DNA from 2 places in the Paraburkholderia sp. GAS206C genome. Region 2 is predicted to be linked to the other one. Evidence: riboswitches for the same ligand, from Rfam matches in the RefSeq annotation. Region 2 holds a riboswitch; the other holds the start of a gene.
What was found. Region 2 has a riboswitch for glycine ahead of gcvT (glycine cleavage system aminomethyltransferase GcvT). Riboswitches for the same ligand answer to the same signal wherever they lie in the genome.

Region 1: linked by a shared signal. The riboswitch ahead of P3T20_RS01260 (D-amino acid dehydrogenase) and the one ahead of gcvT (glycine cleavage system aminomethyltransferase GcvT) in region 2 are both predicted to bind glycine.

The regions. Positions count from the first base shown of each region.
Region 1 covers NZ_JBNDKR010000001.1:258,798-266,848, reverse strand. The annotation lists gene P3T20_RS01270 (MFS transporter) at 1-732, opposite strand, end outside; gene P3T20_RS01265 (MarR family winged helix-turn-helix transcriptional regulator) at 729-1,262, opposite strand; gene P3T20_RS01260 (D-amino acid dehydrogenase) at 1,362-2,594, opposite strand; glycine riboswitch at 2,636-2,749, opposite strand; gene P3T20_RS01255 (LysR family transcriptional regulator) at 3,037-3,954, shown strand; gene P3T20_RS01250 (nuclear transport factor 2 family protein) at 4,094-4,495, shown strand; gene P3T20_RS01245 (SDR family oxidoreductase) at 4,561-5,316, shown strand; gene P3T20_RS01240 (DUF427 domain-containing protein) at 5,422-5,817, opposite strand; gene P3T20_RS01235 (SDR family NAD(P)-dependent oxidoreductase) at 6,067-6,813, opposite strand; gene P3T20_RS01230 (DUF3331 domain-containing protein) at 7,202-7,831, opposite strand.
Region 2 covers NZ_JBNDKR010000007.1:352,306-360,356, forward strand. The annotation lists gene P3T20_RS21300 (alginate lyase family protein) at 1-360, opposite strand, end outside; gene gcvP (aminomethyl-transferring glycine dehydrogenase) at 526-3,456, opposite strand; gene gcvH (glycine cleavage system protein GcvH) at 3,532-3,912, opposite strand; gene gcvT (glycine cleavage system aminomethyltransferase GcvT) at 3,977-5,095, opposite strand; glycine riboswitch at 5,180-5,341, opposite strand; glycine riboswitch at 5,388-5,491, opposite strand; gene P3T20_RS21320 (hypothetical protein) at 5,646-5,993, opposite strand; gene P3T20_RS21325 (oxidoreductase) at 6,223-7,275, opposite strand; gene P3T20_RS21330 (UvrD-helicase domain-containing protein) at 7,421-8,051, shown strand, end outside.

The sequences.
Region 1 (8,051 bases), on a different contig from region 2:
GATACCGTTTGCCTGCCTGCTGGCGGCGTGCTGAGCGGACCGGGCGGCCTGGAGAGCATCGGCGGCTTCGTCAGATTCGGTATCGTCAGGAACTTCATCAGGAACTTCATCAGGAACTTCATGAACCCCGGACGCGCGAGCGAGTTGGCTGCTTTGTGTGTTTGCGTCACCGGCGGCATCGGAACCTGCCAGCCAGAGCGGGACGGCCGCGGCGAACGTACATGCCGCGCCGGCTATAAAAATGATCGGCCCGTCGACCCCGCACCACGCAGCAAGCGCTGGACCAATCACCCCCGCGACGGCGATCAACGCTTCGTGCATGCCGACCACGCGCCCGCTGGCATCCGCAGGAACCAGCCGGTAAAGCCAGGTCTCGTTCGCGATCCAGCGCAGCCCCATGCCGAGTCCGATCAGAAAGCCGGGGACGATCCATAGAGGCCAGGTTAGTGCGCGGATGCTGGCGAAGGCGATGACCGTTGCCGCCAGCGCGAGCAACACGGTGCGCCTGGCGCCGAACCGCTCCACCAGCCGTGGCGCCGAAAGCAACCCGGTAAACATGCCCGCCCACTGAACTGCGGAAAAGAGCCCGGCTCGCGGTGCGTCGAGCCCTTGATGAGCCAGCCACACAGGCAAGACCATGAAGCCGATGCCGAACTGGCCGATCTGCGTGAACGCCGACACGGCGGTCAGCGCTCCAATCGCACGCCAGCGTGCAGAGACCGCGGAATTCATGCGCCGCTCCGCTGTGGCATGGGCAAGCCCTGGTCGCGGCATTCGACCGGGCAGCCTGCCTTCAGGCAAGGGCCCTCGTCGCACAGACGACACAGCTGCATGGCATGCGCTGGATCACGCGTTTCATGCCAGAGAATCTTGATCAGCAGGTCTTCGAACACGATGCGTTCGTCCGCGTCGAGACGGCTGACCACGCGCTGCAACATCCGTTCGCGCGCGGTCTGCATGCGCTTTGCTTCACGCTTGCCGGTGGCGGTGAGGGCGAGCGCTACAGCGCGCTTGTCGGGGCCGGGCTTTTTCTCGATCAGGCCCGCTTCGACGAGCCCCGCCACCGCACGGACCGCCGCCGGATGCGAAAGGTCCACCGCATCGCGCAGTACTTCGATGGACGAATCGGGGTACTGGCCAACGGCGTTGAGCATGGCGCGCGCCGTGGGGCCGGCGAGGGCGGCCACGGTGTTCAGCGCGTTCATCTCGTCTGTCACCAGCAGGGCGAGTACGCCGAGGAGGTTTTCGGTGCGCTGCGTCATGACGATGCCTCAACGTGTGCAGTGTGCATATATGCATGATGCACACGTTGAGGCGAGAGCGCAAGCTGCTTCTGAACGCCCGCGAGCAGCCGGAGAGGGCTAGGCCGCGCGCCGGCTGGTCTGCTCGATCACGTCCGCTACACCTGCAGCCGTGGCCGCCGAAAGTGTCCAGCCGAGATGCCCGTGGCCGGTGTTATAGAACACGCCCGGCAAACGGCCTTTGCCCACCTTCGGCAACATGCTCGGCAGCATGGGGCGCAGACCGGCCCACGGTATGACGCGCGACGTATTCACCTGCGGAAAATAACGGCGCGTCCAGTCGACCAGGGGCGCAATCCGTTCGGCCCTGATATCGCGGTTGAAGCCGTTGATTTCAGCGGTTCCTGCCACGCGGAAGCGATCGGCGCCGAGGCGGCTGGTGACGATCTTCGCGCTGTCGTCGAGCAGGCTGACCCACGGAGCGCCTTGCTGGCTCGCTTCATCGTCGAGACAGACGGTGATCGAATAACCTTTGACGGGGTAGATGTTGACGTGGTCGCCCAGCATCGAGGCGAATTCGCGGCTCCTGACACCGGCGCACACCACGACCCGCGCAAACGACTGCTGAAACGGCTGCCCCGTTTTCGTGGCCGCAATGCTGAACGCGCCCGTCTGATCACGCGTGATCGAAGCAATCTCCGTGTCGTAATGGAATTCGACACCTTGGCGTTCGCATGCCTGAGCGAGACCGCGCGTGAACTTGTGAATATCGCCGGTCGAATCGGACGGTGTAAAGAAACCGCCGTGGAAGGTGCCGTCGAGCGCGGGCTCGATCCGGTGGATTTCGTCAGCGCTTACGGGCTCGCGCTCGAGACCGCCTTCCTTGAGCAATGCATTCACCTTCGCGGCTGCATCGAACTCCTTGCGGGTTTTGTACACGTGCAGGATGCCGCGCCGTTCGAGGTCGAAATCGATCCCCTCGCGTTCCGCCATCGAAAACAGATGCTGCCGCGCGGCAATCGCGAGCCGCACGGTTTCAATCGTGTTCGCGCGGTAGTGCGGAATCTGCCGCAGAAATTCACCCATCCACGAGTACTTGTGCCAGTTCGGCAGGGGATTGAGCAGGAGCGGTGCGTCGCGGGTCAGCATCCAGCGCAGGCCCTTGAGGACCGTCGCGGTGCTGTTCCACACTTCCGCGTTGCTGGCCGAGAGCTGGCCGCCGTTGGCGAAAGAGGTTTCCATCGCAGCATAGCGATGGCGTTCGAACACGGTGACGTTGAAGCCGCGTTGCGCAAGGGCGTAAGCGGTCGTGACGCCGGTAATGCCGGCGCCGATGATGGCTATACGTGACATGTCATGGTCCAGAGTGAGTGAGCACGGCCGTTTCCGGCTTCCATGCCCCATCTGTCCATGTACCTGAGAGTTTCTTTCCGTGTGCATCCCGTTGCCGGGCGGACGGAAATCCCCTTCGGTGGGCGCTGAAAGCGCCGCTCTCCAGATGTTCCCGCTGGGCGGTCCTTGTGCCTGAGAGTTTCCGGGGCGGTTGCTCCGTCGGCGCCGCCACCGCCTTTCGGCGTGACAGTCTCTCCCGCGACAGCGTGTAGAACGGCGTAAAGGTAGCCTTTCCCAAAAGATTGGGCAAGCGATTTCTGTAATGCGGCCTGGTTCGAACATCAGGATGACACGCGACCCGGCAACCATGCACTGGATTCGCCTGACATTTGCGAAATATGCATCAATCGTATAGCCTTTGCCCAGGCTCACCCGCCTCCAGCAACCACCTACAGCCGCCACCGTGAAGGACATCCTCTCCCTCAAGCTTTACACCCGTGTCGCCCGTCTTGGCAGCTTCTCCGCTGCGGCGCGCGAATGCGGGCTGTCGCAATCGCAGGTATCGCGCATCATCGCCGATCTGGAAACCGACCTCGGCGCGCGGCTGCTCACGCGGACCACGCGTGCCGTCGTGCTGACCGAGGCCGGCGCCGAGTTCCTCGCGCGCCTCGATTCAATCCTGATCGCGCTCGAAGACGCCGAACACAGCGTACGCGATGGCGGCGAACTGCGCGGCATGCTGCGCATGAGCATGCCGGCCAGTGTGGCGATTCGCGAGGTCATCCCGCGTCTAACACCGTTTCTCGAACTTCATCCGGAGCTACGTCTGCAGGTTTTGCTGGGCGACCGTCCGCAGGATCTCGTCAAGGATGCGGTGGATGTCGCTATCCGGCTCGGGCGGCTGGTCGATTCGAGCGCAACCGCCACGCTGATTACGCAGATCCAGCGCGTGATCATCGCCTCGCGCGACTATGTGGACCGTTATGGCGCGCCGGAGAGGCCGGAGGATCTCACGCGGCATCGCATCGTCGGCGGGCCGGCGTCGGTGGTCCCGTCGGGCTGGAAATTCGAGCGTGCGGGCGAAGAGGTGGTGGTCGATCTCGAAGCGCATTTTTCGACCAACGAAAACGAGGGCGCCGTCGCTGCCGCGGTAGGGGGCATCGGCATTACCTCCACGACCGAATGGGCGTGCCGGCGCGAGTTGGCCGATGGTTCGCTCGTCAGGCTGCTGGCCGACTGGACGACCGACGACGTCCCAGTGCATGCGTACTTTCCAATGGGCCGGGCAACCCGCGCGGCAGGGCGCGCAGTCGTCGAACACCTCATGGCCGATCTGCGCCGTGAAGCGCGGCCATCTATGCGCCGCATACATAAGAGATAGCGAAAAAGAGCGGCTACCGCTGCCGCTCAGCCGCCGTTATCTTTACTTCACCACGCAACCGTTCCGGCTCTGCGTTCCGTCGACGTCCGGGACGTCCGGCGGCGCTTCGACTCATCTACCTTCATCTATCGAGACTGACATGAGCACAACCACGCCTGAGCAGAACAAGGCCCTCGTCCTCGAGGCTTTCGATACGCTTTTCAACAAGCGCGACTACGCGGCCGCCGAACGCTTCTGGTCGGACCGCTATATCCAGCACAGCGCACACATTGCACCGGGGCGCGACGGGCTGTTCGGTCTGATCCGCACGCTGCCTGACACGCTACGTTATGAGAACCAGCTGATCGTGGCCGAAGGCGACTACGTGATCGCGCATGGCCGTTTCTCCGGCAGCGGCAGGCCAGCCGCGTGGATTGCAGCGGACGTGGTCCGCTTCGAAGACGGCAAGCTCGCCGAGCACTGGGACGTATTGCAGGACGAGGCAACCAGGGAGCAATCCGCGAGCGGTCTGCCGATGTTCGGCGACCGTTTCCCGGAGTAAAGTCCTAGCCCAGAAACATTGGACTCCGAAACCACGATGCCTTGAAAATTATTTAGGACACCATCATGAAACTGACAGGAAACACGATTTTTATCACAGGCGGCACCTCGGGTATCGGGCGTGCATTGGCCGAGGCGCTGCATCAGCGCGGCAACAAGGTGATCATTAGCGGACGCCGTCGCGGCCTTCTCGACGAGGTGGTCGCAGCCAACCCCGGCATGGCCGCCATCGAGCTGGACATGACTGACGCGGCAAGCATCGAGCGGGCCGCGGCGCAACTGATCCGCGACTATCCCGACTTCAACGTGCTGATCAATAACGCCGGCATCATGCAACCGGATAGCGCTGCGGGCCGGATCGACGATGTGCTGCTGGTTTCTACCGTCGAGACCAATCTGATCGGGCCGATCCGCATGACCTCGGCGCTGCTCGGGCATCTCAAGACGAAGAACAATGCGGTGGTCGCTTATACGACCTCAGTGCTGGCGTTCGTGCCGCTGGCCGTGACTGCAGTGTATTCGTCGACCAAGGCCGCGTTGCATTCATACATCATGTCGCAGCGCTTCATGTTGCGCGATACCACGGTGCGAGTCCTCGAAATCGCGCCGCCGTGGGTGCGCACCGACCTGATGAACAGCCGCGAAGCTGAACAGGCGATGCCGCTGGATGCGTTTATCAACGAGACTATCGCAGTGCTCGGTACGGACACCGATGAGGTGCTGGTGGACGCGGCCATGCTGTTCCGCGGCAATCCCGGGCCGGGTGAGCATGAACTCGTGAACGGGTTCAATGCCCAGATGGTCGAGGTGTTTGGCGGGTGAGCGGTCGTCTGTGGAAGATCGTTGAAGAGAGGGACCGCGTGAGCAAGCCGGGAGGCTGCTCACGCGGTAAGTCATAACCGTCATGAAGTCGCGAAGTTCGCCGGCTCAGGCGTGCACTTCGATCGAATCTACACGGTCCGGATAGAAGGCGAGGTGATCCTTGATTGCCGCGACTGCCGTGTACGGATGTTCATAGGTCCAGACCGAATTGACCGAACGCTCTCCGCCGGACGGGATCGAGAAATACGAGCAATCGCCTTTGTACGGACAATAGGTCGTATGTTCGGTGCGCTCCAGCAGCGTCATGTCCGTGTCCTTTCTGGGGATGTACAGGACAGCAGGGTAGGCCGCTTCGCGCAACGTCAATGCTTCGCGGGTGTCGGCGATCACCTTGCCGCCGAGCTTGACGACGATGCGCGCCGGATTCGGCTCGACGGTGATCGGATGATCGGCGCCTGGAATCTTGACGGTCTTGCCTGTCTGGTTCAGGTTGCTTGACATTGAAACACTCCTTGGGTTGATTCGCCGCGCAGCGTGGGCCGCGCTCGGCGAGACGGGTGTTGCGGGCCACTGCCGCTATGATCGGCCCTTTGACGATTTTGCGCAGGAACCATGACGCGACCGGTGCCAGGTCTTCCACGAGTGTCTCGGTGCCTGTCACACGCGGTTCGATCACATGAAGACAGGCTAGACCATACGCGTTCGGACGTCCGGCGAAATAACAAAGGCCGCCTCCGGATTACTGTTCAATCAGAGCTTCGAGCCGCCATCCACGTGCAGCGTGTCGCCCGTGACCCAGCGGGCTGCATCGGAAGCGAGGAACGCGACCGCACCGGCAATGTCGTCGGGCTGCGCGATGCGCTTCAATGCCTGCATGCCTAGCGTGATGTCGCGACCGGCATCCGTCTTCGTGAAGTTCGACATGTCGGTGGCGACTACGCCAGGCGCAACCGCATTCACGCGAATGCCACGTTCGCCGAGTGCGGAGGCGAAATGCTTGACGAGCGTATCGACCGCGCCTTTGGTCGAGGCATAGGCCGACAGCACGCCCACCGCGGAATGGGCGGCAAGCGACGACAGCAGCACGACGCTACTGCCCTGGCCAAGCACCGGCAGCAACTGTTGCACGAGGAAGTAGGGCGCCCGCACATTCACCGCGAACAGATCGTCGAAATCTTCAACGGTGGTGTCCTCGATGCTCGCGGCCTTGGAGATGCCGGCATTGGCCACCAGAACGTCCAGCCGTTCGCCGACCATTTCACGCACGGCTGCTGCCAGCTTGTGCGGACCGTCTGCCGCACGCAGATTGGCGCCGACCTTCTGTGCCTTGCCGCCGGCTGCGCGGATCTCGGCAACGACAGCGTCGGCTTCCTTCTCGCCACTGCTGTAGTGAATCAGGACCTCTGCGCCCTGTCTGGCGAGTGCGAGGGCGCTGGCGCGGCCGATGCCACGCGAAGCGCCGGTGACGAGGGCGGTTTTTCCAGTCAGGCTAGTCATGGTCAATCTCCAGTGAGGTTAAAAGCTGCTGTGCCTGTGAAGTTCGGATGCGTGTTCGTCATCCGGTAGTTCAGAGCTGTGACGCGAAGGGGTAGACGTTCGCGTCGCTGCCATGAGAGCTAATTTAGGGGTGCACAGCACAAAGGAAAAAGACTTTGTGGGCTGGTGGCCATGCCTCGTGGGCATGTGCTGCAAACGCAATGCCGCATGATGGGCGCTGAGTGGCCCAATGAGGCTTGCTATAGGAGGGTGTCGGGGAAATGAAAGTATGTTGGGGCTGCATGACCGGAAGATCAAAAAAACCTCCCAGGCAGCCACAGCCTGGTGATCTGGCCGCGCTGTTGTACCGTCGCGCGGCCAGAAGACCACCCTGCAGATTCGATGCGCGTTACAGCGACGCTTCGAGTTCCTCGATCGCTTCGGCGAGCACCATTTGCGCGGCATTGGCCGGCCGTGCCGCAGTGCGGCCTGCAGGCCCATAAACCGCGTCGCCGCGTACGATGCTGGATCCCGTGATGGCGCAAATGCCCTGCGAGCGCGCGATCCTGCGAATCCACAACTGTTCGCAGTAGTTGGCGGCGGTGGAGTCGCGCCACGTAATCGAAACCGATTTGGCGGTGAAACGCTCGACAAACGTCACCACGGCGCTTTTGTTGTCGGCGGCCCTTCCGCGCGAACGATCCGCCGCTGCACCCCGGCGCGCCGGATTGGCGCAATCGCGACCCGAGCGCGTCGCGGAGAGGCGAGGCGCGCCTTGCATGCGGCCCGTACCCGCCGCTTCTTCCACATCGCTATCAAGCATCTCGTCCTGCGTGGACAAGGCGCTTTCTTTCAATCCGGCAATCACCACTGCCCATGGATCTGCGAGGCGGGGACGCGCAAGCGCCTCGCCAGCGGTCGAAAAGGCACGTTCAACTACACTGTTACGCTGCGCCGCATCTGCCTTCAGGTGCCGGCTGCGCCCCGTGGGTGCGTTCATCGTGGCTGCCAGGTCTGGCTCGGGTCCTGTAACGTTCACGTCGAATCCTTTATCTGATTCCGCTCTCCAGGACCGCTTCTGCCCGCCACGACGGGTCGGGACGGCTGAGCGCGGCAACCCGCGACGCGTCGCAAAGACGCGAACGCCCGTCGTGACGGCGCGCGGCACAACGGGGCTGAAGGCGGAAGGCTGGTGTCATTGGCGACACCCTCGAACGCATCTTATCGGCCGGCTCACGTGAGATAAATGCGCGTTCCCT
Region 2 (8,051 bases):
CAGGCGGTCGACCAGTTTCAGATAGCGGTCGTCACTGGTGGCGCGCCAGGCGAGCGCCGCGTCACGCAGGAGGTCCAGATCTTTCTCGGCTTCGACGCTCTGATCGTAGATCCCTTCGTGCTGTAAGGTGCCTTCGGTATGCAAGGTCGCCACCGCGTGCGCCTGATCGTTCAGATGCGCTTCCACGTTGGCGACCAGTGCCTTGACGCCCGGATCGGCGTTCGTGCGTTCGCTGGTTTGCAGCGCTGGCGCTGCACAGAAATTCATCGCTGCGCGGGCGTGCCGCACCGGCAGCATGACGGCGCCGCACACCAGCAGCAGCGTCGCGAGCGGCGTGCCCGCGGCCTGCCAGGACGGCATGCGCCGTGAATAGCTCGGGCTTTCCATCATTAGCACCTTTCGCACCATGCGACACTCCTTCGTTGGGCTGATTGGTGTGTGATGTTAGCCGTTCCCGGGCACGAACGACAGGACCGCGCGTCACCGTCAGGTGGCGCGCGGTTCAAGCCAGCGGATGCGACGCGGTTACTCGTAATCCGCGATGGGTACGCAGGAGCAGAACAGGTTGCGGTCGCCATACACGTTGTCTGCACGGCCAACCGGCGGCCAGTACTTCCTCGCAATCAGCGACGGCAGCGGATACGCAGCGGTTTCACGCGCATACGCATGCTTCCAGTCGTCCGCAATCACCACGGCCGCGGTGTGCGGTGCGTGCTTGAGCGGATTGTCTTCGCGGTCGGAGCGGCCATCTTCGACGGCGCGGATTTCCTCGCGGATCGCAATCATCGCTTCGATGAAACGGTCGAGCTCTTCCTTCGATTCCGATTCGGTCGGTTCGACCATCAGCGTGCCCGGCACCGGGAAGCTCATGGTTGGCGCGTGGAAGCCGTAGTCGGCGAGGCGCTTGGCGACGTCGTCAACGGTGATGCCGCTGGTGTCCTTGATCGGGCGCAGGTCGAGAATGCATTCGTGCGCGACCAGTCCGCCGGGGCCCGAGTACAGCACCGGATAATGCGGCGCCAGCTTGTTGGCGACGTAGTTGGCGTTGAGAATCGCGGTTTCGGTCGCAGCGGTGAGGTTTTTCGCGCCCATCATCGCGATGTACATCCACGAGATCGGCAGGATCGAAGCGGAGCCGTACGGCGCGCCCGACACGGCGCCGATGCCTTGCGGCGCACGCTCGTAACCGGATGACGTCTGGTTCGGCAGGAACTGCGCGAGGTGCGCGCCCACTGCCACCGGGCCGACGCCCGGGCCGCCGCCGCCGTGCGGAATACAGAACGTCTTGTGCAGGTTCAGGTGCGAAACGTCGCCGCCGAACTGGCCCGGCGCCGTGAGGCCGACCATTGCGTTCATGTTGGCGCCGTCCACGTACACCTGACCGCCGTGTGCATGCACGATCTCGCAGATTTCGCGCACGTTGGCTTCGAACACGCCGTGCGTCGACGGGTACGTGATCATGATCGCAGCCAGCTTGTCGGCGTGTTGCGCGGCCTTCGCCTTCAGGTCTTCAATATCGACGTTGCCTTGCGCATCGCAGGCGACCACCACGACCTGCATGCCGGCCATCTGCGCCGACGCCGGGTTCGTGCCGTGCGCCGAAGCGGGAATCAGGCAGACGCTGCGATGACCTTCGCCGCGCGAAGCGTGATAAGCGTGGATGATCAACAGACCCGCGTACTCACCTTGCGAGCCGGCGTTCGGTTGCAGTGAAACTGCTGCGTAACCGGTCGCCGCCACGAGCATCTGCTCGAGCTGATCGATCATTTCGCGGTAGCCGACAGTTTGCTCAGCCGGCGCGAACGGGTGAATCTGACCGAACTCAGGCCACGTGACCGGCAGCATTTCCGAGGTCGCGTTCAGCTTCATCGTGCAGGAGCCGAGCGGGATCATCGAGCGGTCGAGCGCCAGGTCCTTGTCGGAGAGGCTGCGCAGGTAGCGCAGCATTTCCGTTTCCGAATGATGGCGGTTGAACACATGGTGCGTGAGATACGCGCTGGTGCGTTCGAGCGCGGCCGGCACGGAGCTTTCCGCGGGCAGTTCGGCGTCGAGCGCGTCGATTTGTGGCACTTCGCTCACGAACGCCGCTTGCGCGAACACGGCCAGCAGATCGGCGAGGTCGCTGCGCTTGGTGGTTTCGTCGAGCGAGATGCCGACGCGCGTGTCGCTCACGCGGCGCAGGTTGATGCGTTTGGCGACCGCCGCGTCGTGCAGCGCCTGGGTGCAGGCGCCGGTTTCGAACGTGAGCGTGTCGAAGAATGCTTCGTTGACGAGCGTATAGCCGAGCTTTTTCGCACCGGCCGCCAGCAGCGCGGCGACGCGGTTCACACGCTGGGCAATCGTCTTCAGACCTTGCGGGCCGTGATACACCGCGTACATGCTGGCCATGATCGCGAGCAACGCCTGCGCGGTACACACGTTCGAAGTCGCCTTTTCGCGGCGGATGTGCTGTTCGCGCGTTTGCAGCGCGAGACGCAGCGCGGGCTTGCCCTGTGCGTCGACAGTGACGCCAACGAGACGGCCCGGCATTTGCCGCTTGAATTCGTCGCGCACGGCGAGATATGCCGCGTGCGGACCGCCGAAGCCGACCGGCACGCCGAAACGCTGCGTGTTGCCGACAGCCACGTCCGCGCCCCATTCGCCCGGCGGCGTGAGCAGCGTGAGCGCGAGCAGATCGGCGGCAACCACCACATAGCCGCCTGCAGCATGGACAGCTTCAGCCAGGGCACGGTAGTCGCGCACATCGCCGTTCACGCCCGGGTATTGCAGCAGCACGCCGAAGGCGTTGGCGCTCGCGGCATCCGCAGCCGGGCCAACCTTCACTTCGATGCCCACCGGCGTAGCGCGCGTCTTCACCACTTCGATGGTTTGCGGCAGCACGTCGTCGGCGACGTAGAACACGTTCGACTTCGGCTTGCCCACGCGTTGCAGCAGCGTCATCGCTTCGGCGGCGGCGGTGGCCTCGTCGAGCAGCGATGCGTTGGAGATGGCGAGGCCGGTCAGGTCGATGATCATCTGCTGGAAGTTCAGCAGCGCTTCGAGACGGCCTTGCGAGATTTCCGGCTGATACGGCGTGTAAGCCGTGTACCACGCCGGATTTTCGAGTACGTTGCGCAGGATCACCGTCGGGGTGTGCGCGTTGTAATAGCCCTGCCCGATATACGAGCGGAACACCTGGTTCTTGTCGGCCAGCTCACGCAGCGCGGCGAGCGCTTCGGCCTCGCTCTTCGGTTGCGCGAAGGGGCCGAGCGGCAGCGTTTCGGTGCGGCGGATCGTCTTCGGAATCACGGCGTCGATCAGCGCGGCGCGCGAGGCGAAGCCGAGGGCTTCGAGCATCGCCTGGCTGTCGGCCGAATCCGGGCCGATATGCCGTTCAGCGAAGGCGTCATGCACTTCGAGCGCGGCGAGCGAGAGAGGAGTGCGGTTCATCAGACGATCCGGGTGTTCGAGCTTCATGGGGTGTTCCTGGCGGTGCGGCCGTCCGCGTTCGTCGGACGCCGCACCTGACGGTTAAAGCGGGTTTGAAATAACTTACTCGCCGATCGACTTGCTGTACGCGTCGGCGTCGATCAGGCGGTCATGCGTTGCATCGGCTGCCGGCTTGATCTTGAACAGCCAGCTGTCATACGGCGTGCTGTTGACGGAGTCGGGCGTGTCGGCGACAGCCGTGTTGGCTTCGATGATTTCGCCCGAGACCGGCGCGTAGATATCGGAGGCGGCTTTCACGGATTCGATGACGGCGACGGTGTCGCCGGCGCTAACGGTCTTGCCCAGTTCCTGGACTTCGAAGAAGACGATGTCGCCGAGCGCTTCTTGCGCGTGGTCGGTAATGCCGACCGTCAGCGTGCCGTCTGCTTCGGTGCGGACCCATTCGTGCGATTCGGTGTATTTCAGATCGGCCGGGATGCTCATCGGATGCTCCTGTGCGGTGTGTACGGTAAAAACTTAAAAAGGAGGAAGCGCGCGCAACGAAAGCTTAAGCAGCAAGAACTTTGCCGTTGCGCACGAACGGCAGTTTTACCACGCTTGCGGGAAGGGCTTTGTCACGGATTTGCACGTGGACGACATCGCCGGGCTTCACGTCCTTCGGCACGCGTGCGAAGGCGATGGATTCCTGCATGGTGGGCGAGAATGTACCGCTAGTGATTTCACCTTCACCGTGCGGCGTGACGACCTTCTGATGGGCGCGCAGCACGCCGGCAGCCTTGCCGTTTTCCTTTTGCAGGATCAATCCGACGAAAGCGCACTGGCAACCGTCGGCTTCGAGCTTCGCCTTGCCGACGAAGTCGCGCGGCGAATTCAGATCCACGGTCCAGGCGAGACCGGCGTCAAGCGGCGAGACATTGTCGTCCATGTCCTGGCCGTACAGATTCATGCCGGCTTCGAGGCGCAGCGTGTCGCGCGCGCCGAGACCGGCGGGGCGCACGCCCTGACGCACCAATGCGTCCCAGAACTCGCAGACGGACGTGGAAGGCAGCACGATTTCGAAACCGTCTTCGCCGGTGTAGCCGGTGCGGGCAACCATCAACTCGCCGAACGGCGTGTTCTCGACGATGGCGGCGTTAAACGGCTTGAGGAGTTCGGTGGACGTACGGGTGGACGGCGCGACTTGCCAGACCTTTTCGCGGGCGTTCGGACCTTGCACGGCGACGATCGACAGATCGCGGCGCGGCGTGATGGTCAGGCCATAGCCGCCTTCGGCGTTGAGCTTGCCGAACCAGGCGATGTCCTTTTCTGCGGTGGCGGCATTGACCACCAGGCGGAAGTGGGTTTCGGAGAAGAAATAGACGATCAGATCGTCGATCACGCCGCCGTTCGGGTTCAGCAGGCAGGTGTAGAGCGCCTTGCCCGGCGCTTGCAGCTTGCCCACGTTGTTAGCGATTGCGTGTTCGAAAAACGCGCGGACGCGCTCACCGGTGAAATCGACCACACACATGTGCGACACGTCGAACATGCCGGCGTCGGTGCGCACCGCGTGGTGTTCGTCGATTTGCGAGCCGTAGTTGACGGGCATGTCCCAGCCGCCGAAATCGACCATGCGGGCCTTCAGCGCGCGATGGGTGGCGTTAAGCGGGGTGTGTTTGAGTTCGGTCATCAGGGCCTCAGGCAATCTCGACGGATAACAAAAAGGCCATGCGGCTTCATTCCTCGCGGCCAAAAGCCTGCGAGCGATGCCATGCATGACCCCTCTGTCCTCGATACCTGAGAGATTGCGCTGCCGGGCGGGTTCGCAAGTGCCTGCAAGCCATCACGGTGAAACGCGCGCCCCTTCGGTGGGCAGCCTGCCTGGCTCGATGATGGTCGATGCCGGTGGCTACTGCCGCTCTCCAGAGTGCGAAAAACCGGTGCCTGATGAAGCCCGGACGATGCCGGAATCAGACGGGTTCTTCGACGCAGCCGGTCCTTTTGCCTGAGAGTTTGTGGGTGTGCCCCTTCGGCGGCGCGGCCCGCAAAAAACATGGCGGCCAACGCTCTCTCCCGACGCGTGCGGCGAATGTACGCGAGGCCCCGAGGCTTGTCAAATGAAGGCTTTAGAGAGCTATGCGGCGGTGCAGCGGGCGGTGCGAGCGCCAAAAAAAAGCGCGGGGAATGACCCCCGCGCCTGTGCTTTCACAGCGAATTGCCGAACAGATTGACTGAGCGGCTTACTCGCCGATCGCGTGTGCTGCGCCGTCGAGTTCCTGGTTCAGCACGCGCTGCTCTTCACCCGACAGGCCACCACCATGCTGGGCAGACATGTCACGCGCTTCCTGACGGATCACGTCGAGGCGGTGATGCAGCGCGCCACCTTGCGGGGGCGGGTAGTAGCCTTGATTGACGTGATTGTCGATGCGGCGGCTCAGGTTGTCGGCACGACCGTAAACCTGATTCAGGCGCTGAACTGCGATTTCGTGCGGGTTAGGTCCCGGGGGCGGTGCCTGTTGCGGGACCACACAGGCGGCCAGCGAAGAAACCAGTGCCAGACTTGCCAGCGCACGGGTGAAACGTTGCATGCGTACTCTCCTTTTGTTGGTCGGAGTTAGCGCTTGAGCGCTTACTCCGGTCCCATGCAGTTGCCTGCGGTCGTCGTGGTCTTGATCGACGGTTAGATCGATATCGTGAAGCAACGGCTAGCCGCAGCCACACGATGACCTTAATTCAGAAACATATTGTAACGGAGCGTCCCTTTCGGAACTGTTAGCAGCGGTTGTCAGCATGTAAGCTGAGACTTGCGCGGCGATCTCAGCGGATTCGTTCAAAGGGCAGGCGCCGGCCTTCCTCTTCGCTGCGCGCGGCCAGTTCGATGATCGTCATGACGTCGACGGCGTCCTGAGGGCTGACCGGGAAACGCTCGCCATCGAGGATGGCTGCCGCCAGCGAGCGGTAGAAGCCGATATAGTCGCCGTCGCGGGTCGGCAGGGCGCGTTCGGTTTCCTGATTGCTCGCGTCCAGTACGCGCAGCAGACCCGCCGGGTTGCCGCCAGCAAAGCCGGCGTCACCCGGGCGCAAACCCGCTCGCAACTGATCTTCCTGGGTGTCGAGTTCACGCTTGACGTAGCTGCCGCGCGTGCCGTCGATTGCAAAGCGCGGCGGCGCGAGCGCGGTGAGGGTGGTCGCGTGCAGCACGACTTCGAGATCCGCGTAGCCCAGCTGCAGATGAACGTAGTCGGTGGCGCCCCCGCCATCGCGATGCGTTTTGACGGTGGCCGACACCGTGGCGGGCGTGCCGAAGAGCGCCAGCGCCTGGTCGATCAGATGCGGCCCGAGATCGAACAGCAGGCCGCCGCCACGCGACGCTTCCTCGCGCCAGCGCGGCCGCACATCCGGACGGAAGCGGTCGAAATGCGACTCGTAGTGGGTAATACGGCCCAGCTCACCGCTGGCGAGCAGGTCGCGAACGGTGAGGAAATCGCCGTCCCAGCGACGGTTGTGGAACGGCGCGAAGGTGAGGCCTCGCGCCAGCGCCAGGTTGGCGAGCGTGAGCGCCTCCGTGGCCGTCAGCGTGACCGGTTTGTCGACCACCACGTGCTTGCCGGCTTCGAGCGTGCGTTTGGCGAAGTCGAAGTGGGTGTCATTTGGCGTGGCAATCACCACGCATTGGATGTCGTCGAGCGCGAGCAGCGCATCGAGATCGGGCACGACTTTGGCGTGCGGATAGTCGGCCCGAGCCGGCTCGGGCTTGCTTGTCGCGATCGCAGCGACCGTGGCCCGGCCGCAGTGCTCGATCACCGGCGCGTGGAAGGTGGCGCCAGCAAAACCGTAACCCATCAATCCTGTTTTCAGCGGTGCAGACATGTGAGTTTCCTGCAAGAATGCGCGCCGCTTTGCCACCGCGGCGACGACGCGCGGCCTGTAATTGTGGCATGTCCGAGCCGTCACCGGCTTCGTGTTAGCATCCCTGCCCGCACCCTCAACCCGCAATACCCCCCGCCCAAACACGATGTCCGCTGGCCTGAATCCCGCTCAAAACGAAGCGGTGCGCTACCTCGATGGTCCCTGTCTTGTGCTTGCCGGCGCAGGCAGTGGCAAGACGCGCGTGATTACGCAGAAAATTGCGCACCTGATCGAAGTCAAAGGCTTCGAGCCGCGACATATCGCGGCCGTTACCTTCACGAACAAGGCGGCGGCGGAAATGCGCGAACGCGTCGGCAAGCTGCTCGAAGGCAAGACGCTGACCACTCCCGGCAAGGAAGGCCGCAAGGTGCCCGTCAATCAGTTGACGGTGTGTACGTTCCACTCGCTCGGCGTGCAGATTCTGCGTCAGGAGGCCGAACACGTGGGCCTGAAACCGCAGTTCTCGATCATGGATTCGGACGACTGCTTCGGCATGATCCAGGAACAGGTCGGCTCGACGGATAAGGGTTTCATCCGCAAGATCCAGTCGATCATCTCGCTGTGGAAAAACGGCCTGATCATGCCGGAAGAGGCGGTGGCGATTGCGGCGAACGAGGACGAGCACCAGGCGGCGATTGTCTACCGCAACTACGTCGCCACGCTGCACGCTTACCAGGCGGTGGATTTCGACGATCTGATCCGCCTGCCCGCCGAGCTCTTTGCGAAGAACGAAGCGG